3 regions of the Agrobacterium sp. NPDC089420 genome follow, and region 1 is predicted to be linked to each of the others. Evidence: predicted binding sites of a transcription regulator. Region 1 holds the regulator's gene; each other region holds the start of a gene.
The links. Region 1 encodes LexA, which represses DNA repair genes until DNA is damaged. Its sites were predicted from a motif close to TGTTCNNNNTGTGTTCNG; they were not measured.
Positions count from the first base shown of each region.

Region 2: a site for LexA is predicted at 2,357-2,374, ahead of ACI2KA_RS07515 (PA0069 family radical SAM protein). Genes of this name have one in related genera too.
Region 3: a site for LexA is predicted at 3,516-3,533, ahead of ruvC (crossover junction endodeoxyribonuclease RuvC). Genes of this name have one in related genera too.

Region 1 is NZ_JBJDMY010000005.1:11,432-17,204, reverse strand. It holds gene ACI2KA_RS09010 (ComEC/Rec2 family competence protein) at 1-1,601, shown strand, start outside; gene ACI2KA_RS09005 (glutathione S-transferase family protein) at 1,621-2,298, opposite strand; gene lexA (transcriptional repressor LexA) at 2,712-3,434, opposite strand; gene ACI2KA_RS08995 (TRAP transporter large permease subunit) at 3,672-4,931, opposite strand; gene ACI2KA_RS08990 (TRAP transporter small permease) at 4,928-5,461, opposite strand; gene ACI2KA_RS08985 (TRAP transporter substrate-binding protein) at 5,581-5,773, opposite strand, start outside.
Region 2 is NZ_JBJDMY010000004.1:160,860-166,632, reverse strand. It holds gene ACI2KA_RS07530 (L-threonylcarbamoyladenylate synthase) at 1-191, shown strand, start outside; gene ACI2KA_RS07525 (FAD-binding oxidoreductase) at 239-1,666, shown strand; gene ACI2KA_RS07520 (glycosyl transferase) at 1,682-2,200, opposite strand; gene ACI2KA_RS07515 (PA0069 family radical SAM protein) at 2,490-3,647, shown strand; gene ACI2KA_RS07510 (ribonuclease HII) at 4,096-4,749, shown strand; gene ACI2KA_RS07505 (hypothetical protein) at 4,972-5,773, opposite strand, start outside.
Region 3 is NZ_JBJDMY010000008.1:138,460-144,232, forward strand. It holds gene ACI2KA_RS14710 (LLM class flavin-dependent oxidoreductase) at 1-873, opposite strand, end outside; gene ACI2KA_RS14715 (methyl-accepting chemotaxis protein) at 1,019-3,325, opposite strand; gene ruvC (crossover junction endodeoxyribonuclease RuvC) at 3,575-4,087, shown strand; gene ruvA (Holliday junction branch migration protein RuvA) at 4,116-4,733, shown strand; gene ruvB (Holliday junction branch migration DNA helicase RuvB) at 4,862-5,773, shown strand, end outside.

The DNA of each region.
Region 1 (5,773 bases):
TTGCAGCCTCGATCGTCACCGATGAGAGACAGGCCATATCGGTCGAAACGATGGAGGCGCTGAGGCTTTCCGGTCTTGCGCATATCGTTGCCATATCCGGGCTCAACATGGCGCTGGCTGCCGGCATCTTCTTCGTTGGCCTCCGACTGGTCTTCAGCCTGTTTCCCGCCTTTGCGCAACGCTGGCCAGTCAAGAAGATTTCAGCTTTCGCGGCGCTGCTGATGACGCTTGCCTATTATCTGATTTCCGGTTTCGCCGTCTCTGCCGAACGCGCCTGGCTGATGATGTCCGTGATGCTGATCGCCGTCCTTTTCGATCAGCCCTCGCTCAGCCTCAGGAACGTTGCTCTTTCCGCCCTGGTCATTCTTGCCTTTTCGCCCTCGGAGATCATGGGGCCGAGTTTCCAGATGTCCTTTGCAGCGACCATCGCGCTGGTATCGGCCTATGCCTGGTGGAGTCGCAGCCGCGGCAATCACGAGCGGCTGTCCATCGGCCGCAGGCCGGCATGGATGAGGGTAGGGCAGACGGCAGGCGCCATCATCGGCGGCGTCATCGTCACATCGCTGATTGGCGGGCTGTCGACGGCGATCTATTCGGCCGAACATTTCCACCGTGTCACCACCTATGGACTGTTCGCCAATCTGGCCGCCATGCCGCTGATGTCGCTGATCGTCATGCCCTTTGGCCTTGTCGCCATGTTGTTGATGCCCTTCGGGCTCGACGCTCCTTTCCTGAAGATCATGGGATATGGCATGGCGCTCGTCATCGAGGTTGCGCAGGAGGTGGCGTCCTGGGGCGGCAGCGCTGCGACGGGGCGGCCGCATGGCTGGTTCATCGGCCTTGCGTCGGCCGGTTTCCTGCTGCTGACGCTGCTGCGCAGCCGGCTCGCTTTGCTTGGCATTCCGATTCTGCTCTTTGCCTTCGGGCTGTCGGCGACGATGGCCTATCGCGATGTGCCGCACCTGCTCATTCACGAGGATGGCGAACTGGTCGCCCTGCTGGAGGACGGCAAGGCCTATACGACAAGGACGCGGCCGCAGGGTTTCGTTTATGGCCAGTGGCAAAGAGCATTGCTCCTGCCGGAACAGCCCGTGCCGCCGGTGATTGTCGAAACCGGGACGGCGGCAACCCGTGTGGCTTTGACCGCCAGACCGAAACTGACCCCGCAAGAGCTGAGTACCGTCGCCCGGCAGATGACGGCAGCCCTGAAAGATGCGGAACCGGGGGTCTTCACCTGCGCCAAGGACATATGGTGCGTGGCGCGCGCCGGCAGCGGCGAATGGATCGTCGTTCTGGAGGATGGCCGGTTTGCCGGAAAGGCCTGCGACATCGCCGATATCGTCGTCGTTTCGCGCAGAACCTCGTTTTCGCAATGCCGCTCGGGCGCACTGCTGCTCAACCGCGATATTCTGCGGCGCATCGGTTCGGTGGAAATGAGTTTCGCCGGCAGTGAACAGCCCGCCGTGGTCGGACGGCTGCGCGCCGCTATAGCGGGGGTGGACAGGCCTTGGAGCGAACACCGCTATTACGACTGGAAGAGCGGTAGTTTCGAGCACGATGTTCCCGAAAACATCCGGCAGCTGCTGGCGACGTCGCAGTGACGACCGCCAGTGCTGGGTCTCAGGCCTTGAGACGCAGATCCGCGGTCAGTTCGCCAATGCCGCCTATTTCTTCTTCATGGGCGGCATCGCGCCAGATCTCCCGCAATCCGGCCTCATACCATTCGCGCATGGCGGGCAGGGCGAGCAGCCGGTCGCAATAGGCCTTCGCATCCGGTGAAAGATCGGCGCCATAGGTCTGGAAACGGAATGCGACCGGGCAGAAGAAGGCGTCGACCGCGGTGAATTTCTGGCCGGCAAGGTAGGGGCCGCCGAATTGCCTCAGGCCTTCGCTCCACAGCGCGTCGATGCGCCTGATATCGGCGGCAAGTCCGGCATCGCCGGCCTTCGGCTTGACCCGAATACCGACCGACATGGGATAGAGATTGCGCAGCGAGGAAAAGCCGGCATGCATTTCGCTCGCAGCCGACCGCGACCATGCCCGCGCCTGTTTGTCGCTTGCCCAGACGCCCTGATGCCTTTCGGCAAGATATTCGGCGATCGACAGCGATTCCCATATCGTCACGCCCTCATCGACAAGGCATGGCACCTTGCCCGTTGGCGAAAAGCTGGAGAAGGAAACGCCTTCGCCGAACGGAACGAGCTTCTCATCGAAGGCGATACCGAGCGTGCGCATCAAGACCCAGGGCCGCAGCGACCAGGAGGAATAGTTCTTGTTGGCGATATAAAGATCGTACATGGCTTGTCTCCCGGATATCACGCTTATTTCTATACATGTCGAAGCGCTGCGGAATATCGAAAATAATCCATGGCACCCATAAGCGCCTTTGATGAGTGGCGGCGGGTCACGCGATGAGGATGTCGCCGTTCAGTGACGATGTCGCGTTAAGTCCATCCCACGGGCGAAACACCCCGCTACGTTATCGAAACTCCATGCAGATGAGGCACGGGGCGCAACAGGCCGGGCCAAAGCCGCAATATCATATGAAGACCGGAGCCGATGATCAGCGGAACGGAATGCAGCTGCTCCCGGGACGAATGTGTCGGCCCGGAATCGACATAGTCAGCCGAAGTGCAGAATTGCCGCCATCCTCAATGGAGGTCTCCTCACCGGGGCGATGTTCGCGCCGAGACGATGGCGGCCATTAGCGATCAATGGTAACGGCGGATCAGCCCCACCAGCTTGCCCTGGATCTTCACCCGGTCCGGCCCGAAGATGCGGGTCTCATAGGCGGGGTTGGCTGCCTCCAGTGCAATGGAGGCGCCCTTGCGGCGGAAGCGTTTCAGCGTCGCCTCCTCGTCATCCACCAGCGCCACGACGATATCGCCGGGATTGGCAATGTTGCCATTGCGGATAATGACGGTGTCGCCATCGAAAATGCCGGCCTCGATCATCGAATCGCCCTTGACCTCAAGAGCGTAATGTTCGCCGGAACCCAGCATGTCCACAGGCACGGCAACGTCATGCGTATTGTTCTGAATGGCGGAAATCGGCACGCCTGCGGCAATGCGGCCCATGACCGGCACGGTGACCGCCCCGCCGAGATCGTTGGCAGGCGCCTTGGGGGCGGGTGCCGGTTCCGGCGCCTTCGGTTTGCCGAGGCTGCCTTCGATGACGCTCGGCGAAAAACCGCGTTGCGGCCTCGCACCCGGCGCGTAGGCCTCCGGCAGCTTGATGACTTCCAGCGCCCGCGCCCTGTTAGGTAGCCGGCGAATGAAGCCGCGCTCCTCGAGGGCCGTGATCAGCCGGTGGATGCCGGATTTGGAGGCAAGGTCGAGTGCGTCCTTCATTTCATCGAAGGAGGGCGGCACGCCGGACTCTTTCATTCTTTCATGAATGAAGAGAAGCAATTCCTGCTGTTTGCGCGTGAGCATGAGGAAAACACCCTTGAGAATCGTCGTTGAGGTCGCGAAACAAATACAGAACGAACACTATATGTTCCATATGTGTTCCGCAATCCCCTAAAATTTCGTGAAGGTTCCATCTCAGATCGTGATTTCATCGGCGAAGCGGCGGAACGAAGATTTGCCGTATCTTGAAGGATAGATCGTGAACGAAAAACCACCGGCCGGGGCGTTAGCCGATGGTCTCCGGTTCTGCTGCAGGCGAGGTCAGTAGATCGTCAGGGCGGGGATGAAGCTGACGGCGATAAGCAGCAGCATTGCCATGGCAAAGAACGGCCACAACTCCCTGGTCGTCGCGCCGAGCGGCGCTCTGGCGATGGAGGACGAGATGAAGAGCGTGGTGCCGATCGGCGGCGTATAAAGCCCGATGCCGAGATTGATGACCATCATCATGCCGAGCTGCACCCGGTCGAGCCCGATCATGTCCGCCAGCGGCACGAAGATCGGTCCGAGCAGCAGGATCGACGGCGGCAGATCGAGCGGCATGCCGATGATCAGCATCAGGATGTTCATCATGAGAATGATCAGGATCGGGTTCGAGATGTTTTCCGCCACCCAGGTGGCGAAATGCTGGGGCGCCTGATCGAAGGTGAGGACCCAGCCCACCGCGGCGCTGCCCATGATCACCAGCATGACGACGCCGGTTGCCGAACCCGCCTCGACGAAATTGTCGCAGAAACGTTTCCACGTCAGGTCGCGGTAAAAGACGATGCTGAGCACGAGCGAATAAACGACCGAAAGAACGGCCACCTCCGTGGGCGTCGCAAAGCCGAAGCGCAGGCCGAGGATGATGAGTATCGGCAGAAGGATCGCCGGCAGGCTGCGAAATGCCAGAACCGCCAGATCGCGCTTGCGGATGCGTTCATCGCTGACCGCATAACCGCGGCGCACGGCAATCGCCCAGCAGACGATGATGAAGCCGACGGCCATCAGCAGGCCGGGCAAGATTCCGGCAATGAACAGATTGGCGATGCTGACGCCGCTCACCAGCGAATAGAGGATCATCGGGATAGAGGGCGGAATGAGCACGTCGATAACGGCCGAGGTGGCATTGTTCGCCGCGCAGAGAGGCGCGGGATAACCCTGGCGTTTCTGCCATGGAATGAGCACCGAACCCAGTGCGCTGGCATTGGCGACCGCAGAGCCGGAGACGCCGCCAAACACCACCGAAGAGATGACAGTGGTGGAAAGCGGGCCGCCGCGCCAGCGCTGCATGGCTTTGGAGGCGAGTTCCAAAAGCTGGGTTCCGAGTTTGCCGCCCAGCATCAGCGTGCCGGCCAGCATGAAGAACGGCAGCGCCAGCATGGGGAAGGACTGTGTCTGGTCATAGACCTGCTGCGCCACGATGGAAAGCGGCACATAACCGTTCCACAGCACGGCGACGCCTGCCGAAATGATCAGCGCGTAACCGACGGGAACCGCCAGCATCATGAGAATGCAAAATGCAATGATCATCACGATGGTCATAGGGGCATCTCCTCGGTTGCGCCGTGCGGGCGCGCGTGCCAGCCGCCGGACAGAATGCGCAGGCTGGCGGTTGCGGTGGTGATCGAGACCAGTGCCGCGCCGAAGGCGATGGAGTAATAACCGATGCTGTTGGGCAATTGCAGAACCGGGCTTATTTCAGCGCCGGCGATCTCGGCGACGACCAGCGCCTGCTGCGCCAGAACGATGAAACTCGCGACCGTCACGAGATTGGCGAACAGCAGAACGCCGACCTTGCCGCGGTCGTCGAACTTGTCATAGATCCATTCCACCGCCATATGCGCGCCGTTCTGCGCCGCGAGCGTGATGCCGGCGACGATGAACCAGGGAAACAGCATGGTCGGCAGCTCTTCCGCGAAATCCAGACCGCCGGATGTCGAGACGTAACGCACGATGACATTCGTGGTCATGATGGTCGTGAGCAGAATGCCGGACGCCACGATGATGACGCGGCAGAGGATGGCGATGAAACCGTCAACGCGATTGGCGGCGGACAAGGCTCCTTCGAGCATTGGCGCATCTCCTGAAAACTGAAACCGTATGAATGCCGGCGTGAGTGAGGCTCCCGCCGATCCTGTGGTGGGCGCGAGACGACGCCGCCCGGGGCGGAAGCCGGCCGGCGTCGCGATCGTCAGCCCTTGGCAGCTTTTTCCAGCTCCGCGACGAAATCGCCGAAGGGCTTCTGTTTCCATGTCTCCAGCACCTGCGCCGTCGCCTTCGCAAAAGCGGCGTGGTCGATGTCTTCGGCCACCTCGATGGCACTGTTGGCCTTGAAGGCCGCGAGCGATGCGCTGGCCTTTTCAGCGGAAAGTTGGCGCTGCAGC
Region 2 (5,773 bases), on a different contig from region 1:
AGACGGCGCGCGCGGTTCTCGACCTCAGCCCCGCCGGCGATCTTGCCGAGGCGGCCGCCAACCTCTTCGATTATCTGAAAGCCGCCGATGCGAGCGGTGCGGAAACCATCGCCATCACCGCCATTCCCAGCCATGGTCTCGGAGAGGCGATCAACGACCGCCTGTCCCGCGCCGCCGCGCCGCGAGGCTGACGGCATTCAACCCTTTCGCCCATGTTTCAAATGACAGCGAGACGCCCATGACCGCCATTCCCTCCTCCGATATCCTCGACCGCTTCACCGCCATTGTCGGAGACAAGAATGCGGTGCGCGACGCGGCGGAAATGGCGCCGCGCCTGGTGGAAAATCGCGGGCTTTATCGCGGTACTTCGCCGCTGCTCCTCAAGCCGGGTTCGGTTGAAGAGGTTGCCGCCATCCTGAAGTTCGCCAGCGAGACCGGCACGCCGATCGTGCCGCAGACCGGCAATACCGGCCTTGTAGGCGGCCAGACGCCGCGCGCCGGCGGCAGCGACATCATCCTGTCGCTGGAGCGCATGAACCGCATCCGCGACATCGACCCCGTTGCCAATATCATTGTCGCCGATGCCGGCTGCATTCTCGACGACATACACAAGGCCGCCGATTCCGTGGAGCGCATGTTCCCGCTGTCGCTCGGTTCCCAAGGGTCCTGCCGCATCGGCGGCAATCTCGCCACGAATGCCGGCGGCACGGCGGTGCTTGCCTATGGCAATATGCGCCAGCTCTGCCTCGGGCTTGAGGTGGTGTTGCCCACCGGGGAAATCTGGAACGGGCTGCGGCGGCTGAAAAAGGACAATACGGGTTATGATCTGCGCGATCTCTTCATCGGCTCCGAAGGCACGCTCGGCATCATCACCGGCGCGGTGCTGAAGCTGTTTCCGAAGCCGCTCGGCCATCAGGTGGCCTTTGCCGGGCTTAGCTCCACCGAAGACGCACTAAAACTGTTCGAAACGGCCTCCAACCTTTGCGGCGCGGCGCTGACCGGTTTTGAACTCATGCCGCGAATCGGCGTCGAATTCACCACGAAACATATTCCCGGCGTGCGCGACCCGCTGCAGACGCCGCATGACTGGTACGCGCTCATCGATATCTCCACCTCCGATTCGGCCGAAACCGCCGAGACGATGATGCAATCGCTGCTGGAGCGCGGTTTTGAGGCCGGGCTGGTTGAGGACGCCGTGATCGCCGCGTCGGAAGCCCAGCGGCAGGCGCTGTGGCACATGCGCGAAAGCATGTCGGATGCGCAGAAGCCGGAAGGCGGATCGATCAAGCACGATGTTTCCGTTCCGGTGTCGAAAATACCGGATTTCATGGCGGCGGCGGAAAAGGCGGTTATCGCCGCCATTCCCGGCGCCCGCGTCTGCGCCTTCGGCCATCTCGGCGACGGCAACATCCATTACAATATTTCCCAGCCTGTCGGTGCCGACAAGGCCGAATTCATCGGCCGCTGGCGGGACATGAACGAGATCGTGCACGGCATCGTGCTGTCGCTCGGCGGCTCCATTTCCGCCGAACATGGCATCGGCCAGCTGAAACGCGACGAACTGGCCGCCATTCGGCCCGGCATCGAAATGGACCTGATGCGGCGCATCAAACACGCCTTCGATCCGGCCGGCATCATGAACCCCGGCAAGGTTCTGGCGGGATAAAACAGTCTTCCGGTATTAGGCCGAGGCCCGCAATGCCCAGGCGGGCACGATTTCAGCATTCAGACGGCGCGGTTTCTGCGCGCCGACAAATTGCGTCAGGCTCATGCCCGATTTCGCAATCGACACGGCATGTTTCTTCGGCAAGAGATACCCATGTTCCAATGGCGGAATGCGGCGCAGCATACGGCTGAAGACATTGCGGCGATGATAGCGCGAGGGCGAAAAGCGGGCCGGCTGCGCGCAGATCGCCACATATTCGAGGATTTCATCGATCCAGCCCGCCTGCGGGCGCGCGCCCGCTTCGATCAGAAGCAGCCAGCCGCCGCGTGCGGACCTCACCACCTCTTCAATGTCCCATTGCCCATAAAAACGGCAACCGGCAGCATCGGCGACGCGCGAGGATCCATCGCGCGAACCGTGATCGAGAATCACAACATCGCTTACAAGCCCTTCCACAGCCCCGGTGACAAGCGCAGACAGCGTGTGCGCCAGTTCCGGTTCCTGATCCCGGCATTCCATTATCACTGTCAACATCCGCATAGCTCTAACGCATCGCACAATAAATTGCCACTGTGCTCATCGTGGCAAAATCCAGGGCTGTCCGCGCCGCCGACCGTATAGTCTGCGGACGTGGCCTTGCCTGTGACGGCCAGGCATCCATCTCTGGAGAACGACCCGAATTTGCAATTTTGTTCTTGTATTGTTCTCGTTCCTGATGTAGGAATTTAATCATTCGGACGGCGATCAGAAGCCTGCCCGGATGGAAACGGTTTAGGGCGTTGAGCGTGCCTCGGGAGGTATGCGACGTCCTGGGAGCATCCAGATGAGAAACCATACGCTTTCGGGGCAGGCTGCCTTCCAGCCGAGCCATATGCCGGATATTGCCAATGCGCTGGCCGATGCGTCGGGCCTGCGCATCGAGATCGACCGCCGTCGCGGCCGCGGCGCCGGGCTTAACCCGGATGGGCGCTTCGAGACCCTGCAGCGCGAGGTTTTCGACGATGGCTGGCAGACGCTGGAGGACATGCCGGAATTCCGCACCGAGGTGCAGGTGGAAAAGCCGCGCAGCATCATCACCCGCAATGAATCGCCCGACATTCCCTTCGACCGCTCCATCAACCCCTATCGCGGTTGCGAACATGGCTGCATCTATTGTTTCGCCCGCCCCACCCACAGCTATATGGGCCTTTCGGCCGGGCTGGATTTCGAATCGAAACTCTTCGCCAAACCGGATGCGGCGAAGCTTCTGGAACGGGAACTGGCGAAACCCGGCTATAAGCCGCGGGTGATCGCCATCGGCACCAATACCGATCCATACCAGCCGATCGAGCGCGAATGGCGCATCATGCGGCAGATACTGGAAGTGCTGGCCAAGGCCGAGCATCCCGTCGCCATCGTCACCAAATCGGCGCTGATCAAGCGCGATATCGACATTCTGGCGCCGATGGCCCAAAAGGGGCTCGTCAAGGTCGGCATTTCCGTCACGACGCTGGACCGCAAGCTTTCCCGCAGCATGGAGCCGCGCGCCGCCACGCCGGAAAAGCGGCTGGAGGCGGTCAAGGCGCTGACGGAGGCGGGCATTCCCGTGGCCGTGATGATGGCGCCTGTCATTCCGGCCCTCAACGATCATGAGATCGAACGCATTCTCGAGGCCGGCAAGGCAGCGGGCGCAACCGAAGCGTCCTACGTGCTGCTGCGCCTGCCGCTGGAGGTAAGCCCGCTGTTTCGCGACTGGCTGCTGCGCAACTATCCCGACCGCTACCGCCATGTCATGTCGCTGGTGCGCTCCATGCGCGACGGCAAGGACTACGACGCGGAATTCGGCAAGCGCATGAAGGGTGCCGGGCCTTATGCCTGGCAGATCGGCCGGCGCTTCGAGATGGCGACAAAGCGGCTCGGCCTCATCCGCCGCGGCATTCATCTGCGCGACGATCTCTTCGTGCCGCCGGGCGGCACGGGCGTGCAATTATCGCTGCTTTGAAGACCGGTGCTGAGAACGGCCGGGAAGGATGAATGTCCGAGCCGTGGGCGACGTCGTCCTCGGACTTGACCCACGGAGCTGAGCCGAAAGCGACAATGGCGCCCCGGACCAAGCCCGAGGATGGTTTTGGCCAGGAAGGACGATGCGTCAGCGACCGGAGGCGATCCGAGCCTTTGATGGCGTGAACTCAAAAGGATAAGGGGCAGCCTCCCCATCTGGCTGCTGCGACGACATGCCCGGCGGGTTTTCCCTGGCCCGCCGGACATCACCCCCGGAACCGCCGCCTCGCGTGCGATCGTTTTTCCTCCGCCGCCCCGCTGGAGGATCAGAGGTCATGACGACCTTGAGGGCACGGTGAGCCACGCCCCTTGACCCCGGCTCACCCTGCCTGTCATCGCCCGCCTCCGGGGGCTTGCAGGAGATCGGGTGTGTGTGCAAGTTTCGCCGCATGAAACGCCGCACCACACCCGATTCTCCTGCCCTCTTCGATCTTGCCGATACCGGCCCGGATTTCTCCTTCGAACTGGAAGCGAAAAACAGGGGTCTCTGGCCCGTGGCCGGCACCGATGAGGCCGGCCGGGGGCCGCTCGCCGGACCGGTGGTCGCGGCCGCGGTCATTCTTAACCCGGATAATATTCCTGCGGGCCTCGACGATTCCAAGAAGCTGACGAAGCAGAAGCGGGAAAGCCTGTTCGTGCTCATCATGGAAAGCTCGATCGTTTCGGTCGCTTCCTCCGGTCCCGGCCTGATCGACAAGATGAACATCCTGCGCGCCAGCCTCGACGCCATGCGCCGCGCCGTGCTCGGTCTCGAAACCGCCCCCGCCCTCGTGCTGGCCGACGGCCGCGACAGGCCACCGGGCATCCCCTGCGAAGCCAAGGCCGTCATCAAGGGCGATTCCCGCTCCCTCTCCATCGCCGCCGCCTCGATCATCGCCAAGGTGACCCGCGACCGGATGATGGAACGCGCCGGCGTGGTGCATCCGTCTTATGGTTTCGAAGGCCATGCCGGTTACGGCACGCCGGCCCACCTGCGCGCCATCGAAAGCCATGGCCCCTGTCCGCTGCACCGGATGAGTTTCAGGCCGCTGAAGCGGGGTTGATTGCGGCTGAGAATGGAGGTTGAGCGATAACTTCCGTTACTAGGTCGCTGTTCGACGGTCCGGCTTTAGGCACCGAAGAGGAGCTGGTCGTCATTCACCCCAACAACTACTTCCGGCCCATTGCCTTCGACTGACTATGCTTCCCTCGACTAAGATGTCCGGGTCTGCGAATTTTGTTTCAGGTATGAAACAAGTGTTTCTAATGGTACCGTCTGCGGTCTATTAAAGCTCTTTTGCCGTCAACAAATCTTCGATCCGCTGTCTTATGTCACCATCAGTTTCAAATTCCTTCAGCCGCTTTAATGCAACAACGGCTTCCTGGGGCCATTCTTTTCGATCCCAGCTAGATAGAGCCCGAATTGACATGTTGCGGTTTCTTATCACTGGGCTTTGCAAACCCGCAGAAATGAAGGCCCAACCTTTTCCGGGAAACTTTTCAAGGTCCTGTAAAATGAAATCCAAAGCGGCATGCGCTGAGTATCCCGGGCCGAGGCCCATTTCGGTGCTCGGGCCTGTCGCAATTTCATCGAGGGGAATGCATTTCAAGCCAAGCTCAAGCACTTGATCAATACGATCCACATCAGAGCTGCGCATCAAATCCCACCAATATTCCTCACCCGCTTCCGTTCGAGCATAACAGTAAGGCCATGGATCGATGCCAAATTTCTGGCATACCCTGCTTGCATTCCAGAACTCTTGCCTGTCACCGCCTTCCAAAGCGCTGCATATCGCCGGCTTCCAGTGATCTCTGGCGAGCAGGTTAGAGACATTCGCAGAGATTTGATCGACCGCGTCGGTAGACCAATCATGCCGCAGTTTCCCTTCACCGGACTGATGCTCATCCAGCCTGTCTCGAAGCCGGGAAAGGAAAGAATAGTGTGAAACGGAATCAAATCTGTCTTTTCCATGCTCCAACAGTGCCCCAACGACCGCGCAACCGTGTTCGTAATCAGATAATCCTTCAGCCGGCCCACCTTCGCCGAGTATTAGGGTATCGACGATTTCGAAGGCTGAATTGAACAAG
Region 3 (5,773 bases), on a different contig from region 1:
GAGATGGCGTTCGATCGTTTCGGGTGAACCGACGGCGGCGAAACGCAGCGTGTGTTCGACCGAGAAGCGCTCCATTTCGTTCCAGTAGCCGTCCATGCTGTGCACTGGCTTGGGGAATTGCGTGCGCACATTGCGGCGCAGATTGACGAATTGTTGCTGCGACGAGGTGAAGAGATGCTGCGCCTCCTCGTCCGTATCGGCGCCGACACCCATCACGCCCACCATCACATAGGGCTTGTCCAGTACCTCGGAGGGCTGGAAGCGCTCGCGATAGATATGGATCGCTTCCATCAGCATGTCAGGAGCGAAGTGCGAGGCGAAGGAATAAGGCAGGCCGAGTGCGGCGGCGAGATGCGCGCTGTAGGTGCTGGAGCCGAGCAGCCACAGCGGCACGTTGGAATTCATGCCCGGCACGGCGAGAATGGCCTGATCCTGCTGCGGCGGGCCGAGGTAACGCTGGAGTTCGACGATATCGTGCGGGAAGTTTTCCGCGCCGGCATCGAGGTTGCGGCGCAGCGCCCGCGCTGTGCGCATGTCGGTTCCGGGCGCACGGCCGAGGCCGAGATCGACGCGGCCCGGCAGAAGTGCGGCAAGCGTGCCGAACTGCTCGGCAATGACGAGCGGCGAATGGTTGGGCAGCATGATGCCGCCGGAACCGACGCGGATATGTTTGGTGGCCGCGCCCACATGGGCGATGACGAGTGAGGTTGCCGCACTGGCAATGCCCGGCATGCCGTGGTGCTCCGCCAGCCAGAGGCGATTATAGCCGTGTTCTTCGGCCTTGATCGCCATTCGGCGGGAATTTTCAAGCGCCTCGCTGACGCTCTCGCCTTCGCCGATGGGCGAAAGGTCGAGAATGGAAAAGGGGATCATCCGACGCTCCTGCGAAATCCAAGTCTTTGCTGCGGATGTAAGGCGCGTGTCCCGATTTACCAGAGAAGTCGCGCAGAATTGAAGGATGGTTCAAAAAAATTGGGGCCTCCGGAGAGGCCCCTGTCTTCCATATGACTGGGCCGCCTCAGCCCGCCCGCCGGAATTGCCGGCTTTCATGATGCCCCGTCGCGGTTTCCGAAGCCAAGACGAACTGTCCGAGCCTGCCATCCATTTCACCCGCTTCGGAAGCGAGATTGTGAATGGCGGCCGTCGTCTCTTCCACCATGGCGGCGTTCTGCTGGGTCATGGCGTCGAGGCTGGCGACGGTGCTGTTGATTTCCGACAGCGTGTGCGCTTCCTCGCGGGTGGATTCCATGATCTCCTCGATGCGCGTACTGATGGTCTGCACATGTCGGCCGATGCCGGTCAGAGACGCGCCGGCTTTTTCCACCAGCGTCACGCCGGCGGAAACCTCGTCGGTGGAGCGTTTCAGCAGGCTGGTGATTTCTTTCGCGGCCGCCGCCGAACGCTGTGCCAATTCGCGCACTTCCTGCGCCACGACAGCGAAACCCTTGCCGGCCTCGCCGGCGCGGGCTGCTTCCACTCCGGCATTCAAGGCAAGCAGATTGGTCTGGAAGGCGATTTCGTCGATGACGCCGATGATCTGGTTGATCTGGCGCGATGATGTCTGGATAGCCTCCATGGCGGCGATGGTCTGCTCCATCACCCGGCTCGATGCCGTCGCCTCCGTGCTGGCATCGCGGGCGATCCGTGTTGCCTGCTCGGCGCGTTCGATCTGGTCGCGGACGGCTGCGGTAATCGCCTTGATGGCGCTGGCCGTTTCGGTGATGGAGGCCGCCTGCCGCTCTGTGCGTTCCGCCAGCTGGTCGGCGCCCACCCGCATCTCTTCGGAACCGCCACGGACAGCGGCGGAATTGCCGCCAATGGCCTGCATGGTCTCGCTGAGGCGTGCAAGCGCCGTATTGAAGTTGTGGCGCAGGCTTTCGAGATCATCGGGAAAGACGGTCTCTATGCGATAGGCGAGATTGCCATTCGCCAGCCGGTCTAGCCCCTCATCCAGAGACTGCACGACCATCTGCAGGGTGCCGGCCTCGGCTTCACGCTCGGCAAGATGGGCGCGGCGCGCCGTTTCGGCCTCTTCCCGTGCACGCGATGCGGTTTCTTCCATTTCCCGCTGCAAGATGAGCTTGTCTCGGAAGCTGCCAAGGGCGCGGGCCATACGGCCGATTTCGTCCCCGCGGTCCTGATTGCCGATTTCGGCGTCGAGACGGCCCGCAGCCACTTCGCCGGTCAGCCCGGCAAGCTTTTCCAGCGGCGCGAACAGGCGGCGCGCGAAAAATGCCGTCGCCACGCACATGGCGGCCAGAACGCAAAGGCCGATCAGCGCGAGCGTGCCGGCAATCGAGACGGAGCCGGCGTTCAATTCGCTGCGCAATATGGTTTCGACGGCAAGGTATTTTTCGCCGGCAAAGGAGAAGGGGCGGGCATAGGCATTGGCTTCGCCATCCGCGCGGTCGATCCTGGCAATGGTCATGCCTGTCGCGCTCAGGGCTTCGCCGTGGAAACCATAGACGGCCGGGTCGAGGCTCACCAGCTTTTCGCTGTCCACACCCAGAACCTTGCCGTCGGCGGCCATGATCGCCGATTGTTCTGAACTGCCGGCGGCGATACCTTTCGTAAGTATCTGAGCGAAAACATCTTCCTTGACGCGAAACAGAACTATTCCCTTGAACGCGCCGAATTTGACGACCGGAACGCCGAAATAAATACCCGCCTCTTTCGTGGCGGCATCGATCCGCAACCCGGAGAAACTGGTCTGCGCCACATCGTTCACGGCCTTTTCAGCATTCGCCGCGCCGCGCGCGAAAGCCGCGCCGAGGCCGCTTTCCGTCCAGACGCCGGCCGTTATTGTTTCGCCGAACGCAGGTCCTTTCAGATAGGAATAATAGACGGCGCCGGCGGGATCGATGAAGAGGACGTCGCTGAACGGCGTTCCCTGGAGATAACCGCCGATATCCGTCTGCGTCTTTTCATGGGTGGAATAATAAAAGCCGCTGGGGCTTTCGGGCTTGATCAGCTTTTCCCTGTCGGTGAAGGGGTTTTCCTTGACGAAAACGCGCTGCAGTTCCGCCTTCGCGTCCCCCGAATTCTTCTGCACGGTGGCCCAGCCGCTGCGCATGGAAACAACGGCCATTTGCAGGGATTCGATCTTGGCGATGGAATCCGCCTGTGTTTTCAGCTGCTCAAGACGCTCCTGGAGCATATCGCCGCGAAAGACGAGAATGCTCTCCATGGACTTCGACGCCTGTTCCTCGAGAACGCCGCTGCTGCTCTGATAACCGAGGAGCGTGAGAGCCCCGGTCGAGATTGCCATCAGTGCCAGGAAAATCACCAGCACCTTGGTGGATATGGAATGAAAACGGTTCAGCATGGCCGATGAAGCCCCTAATGCCGGATCAGTTCCCGCGCCATGCGTGGATGGCGCCATCGGACGGCTGATATGGCGAACATGTTGTGCTGCGGATCATCATGTCCGCAGCTCCCCTTTTTTTGATTTTGTGGCAGAACAATGCGGTACGCGGTTTAAGCAGAGGTAAATGCTGCACTGCAAATTTGATGAATGTTGTCGTTTTGTTCACTTATCGCTGGCAGGGTCGCAGCCGGAAAGATAAGGTAGCTCATGCAAAAGACGATTCGAATCATCGGCATCGATCCGGGACTGCGTCGCACCGGCTGGGGTGTGATCGATACCCTTGGCAACAGCCTCAGGTTTGTCGCCTCCGGCACGGTGACGTCGGATGGGGATATGGACCTCGCCTCCCGGCTGTGCCAGCTGCATGACGGGCTGGCGGAAATCGTGCACAGTCACCAGCCCGACGAGGCGGCGGTGGAGCAGACTTTCGTGAACAAGGATGCGGTGGCGACCCTGAAGCTCGGCCAGGCGCGCGGCATCGCCATGCTGGTTCCGGCGCGCGCCGGGCTGCCGGTCTTCGAATATGCGCCCAATGCGGTCAAGAAGGCCGTCATCGGCGTCGGGCACGGCGAAAAGCAGCAAATTCACATGATGCTGAAAATCCTGATGCCGAAGGCTGAATTCAAGGGTAACGATGCGGCGGACGCGCTCGCCATCGCCATCTGCCACGCCCATAATCGCGGCGGTGACAGGATGCGGCGGCTCCTGGCGGCCGGTTGAATATATGTCTTACTGAGCGGGCGGCATCATGATCGGAAAATTGAAAGGCAGCATCGAGGAAATCGGCGCGGACTACGTGCTGGTGGATGTGCACGGCGTCTGTTACGTCGCCTATTGTTCGGCGCGTACGCTGTCGAAGATCGGCTCCGTCGGGGAGGCGGTGGTGTTGTTCATCGAGACCTATGTGCGCGAGGACCAGCTGAAGCTCTTCGGCTTTCTCTCGGCGCTGGAGCGGGAATGGTTCAATCTGCTGCAAAGCGTGCAGGGGGTTGGCTCGAAAGTGGCGCTGGCCGTCCTTTCCACGCTCTCGCCTTCCGAACTCGCCAATGCCATTGCGCTACAGGACAAAACGATGATTTCACGCGCGCCCGGCGTCGGGCCGAAGGTGGCCGTGCGTCTCGTGACCGAACTTCGTAACAAGGCGCCCGCCTTTGCGGGAGAAGCGTCGGCCTCGATTGGCCTCAAGCAGGAACTTGGGGAAGGCGTTGCTTCCGCGCCGGTGGCGGATGCCGTTTCAGCGCTTACCAATCTTGGCTATTCACGCGATCAGGCGGCCAATGCGGTTGCTGCCGCCCTGAAGAATGGCGGGGAGGGCGGCGACAGCGCCAAGCTGATCCGGCTCGGGCTGAAGGAGCTTTCGCGGTAAGGATGGCCCGTCAAGTGGACGTGGAGCCCGTGCATATCCTGAATTTCGTGAAGCGCGTTGTTGCGATAGTCATGATATAGCGGCGGCGGTCACCTGATGAATTCGGCTACAACAATGGAATGCCCTGAATGAGCGATGCGGAAAGACTGATTACCCCGGAAAAGCGCGGTGAGGATATCGACACCACGCTGCGCCCGCAGTCGCTGGATGATTTTACCGGCCAGGCGGAGGCGCGCGCCAATCTCAAGGTGTTCATCGAGGCCGCCAAGAATCGCGGCGAAGCGCTGGATCACGTGCTGTTCGTCGGCCCGCCCGGCCTCGGCAAGACGACGCTGGCGCAGATCATGGCCAAGGAGCTTGGCGTCAATTTCAAGTCCACTTCCGGGCCGGTCATTGCCAAGGCGGGCGATCTCGCCGCACTTCTTACCAATCTCGAAGAGCGCGATGTCCTCTTCATCGATGAAATCCACCGCCTCAACCCGGCGGTGGAGGAAATTCTTTATCCTGCCATGGAGGATTTCCAGCTCGATCTCATTATCGGCGAGGGGCCGGCGGCGCGCTCGGTGAAGATCGATCTTTCCAAATTCACCCTTGTCGCCGCCACCACCCGTCTCGGCCTGCTGACGACGCCGCTGCGCGATCGTTTCGGCATTCCCGTCCGGCTGGCTTTCTATACCGTCGATGAACTGGAGCTGATCGTCCGGCGCGGGGCGCGGCTGATGGGGCTGAATATGACCGACGGCGGCGCGCGCGAGGTGGCAAGGCGAGCGCGTGGCACGCCGCGTATCGCCGGACGGCTATTGCGCCGGGTGCGCGATTTCGCCGAGGTGGCGCGGGCGGAAGCCGTCACGCGCGAGATTGCCGATGAGGCTTTGACGCGGCTTTTGGTCGACAATATGGGTCTGGACCAGCTGGATATGCGTTACCTCACCATGATCGCCGTCAATTTCGGCGGCGGCCCGGTCGGCATCGAAACCATCGCCGCCGGGCTTTCGGAGCCGCGCGATGCCATCGAGGACATTATTGAGCCCTACATGATC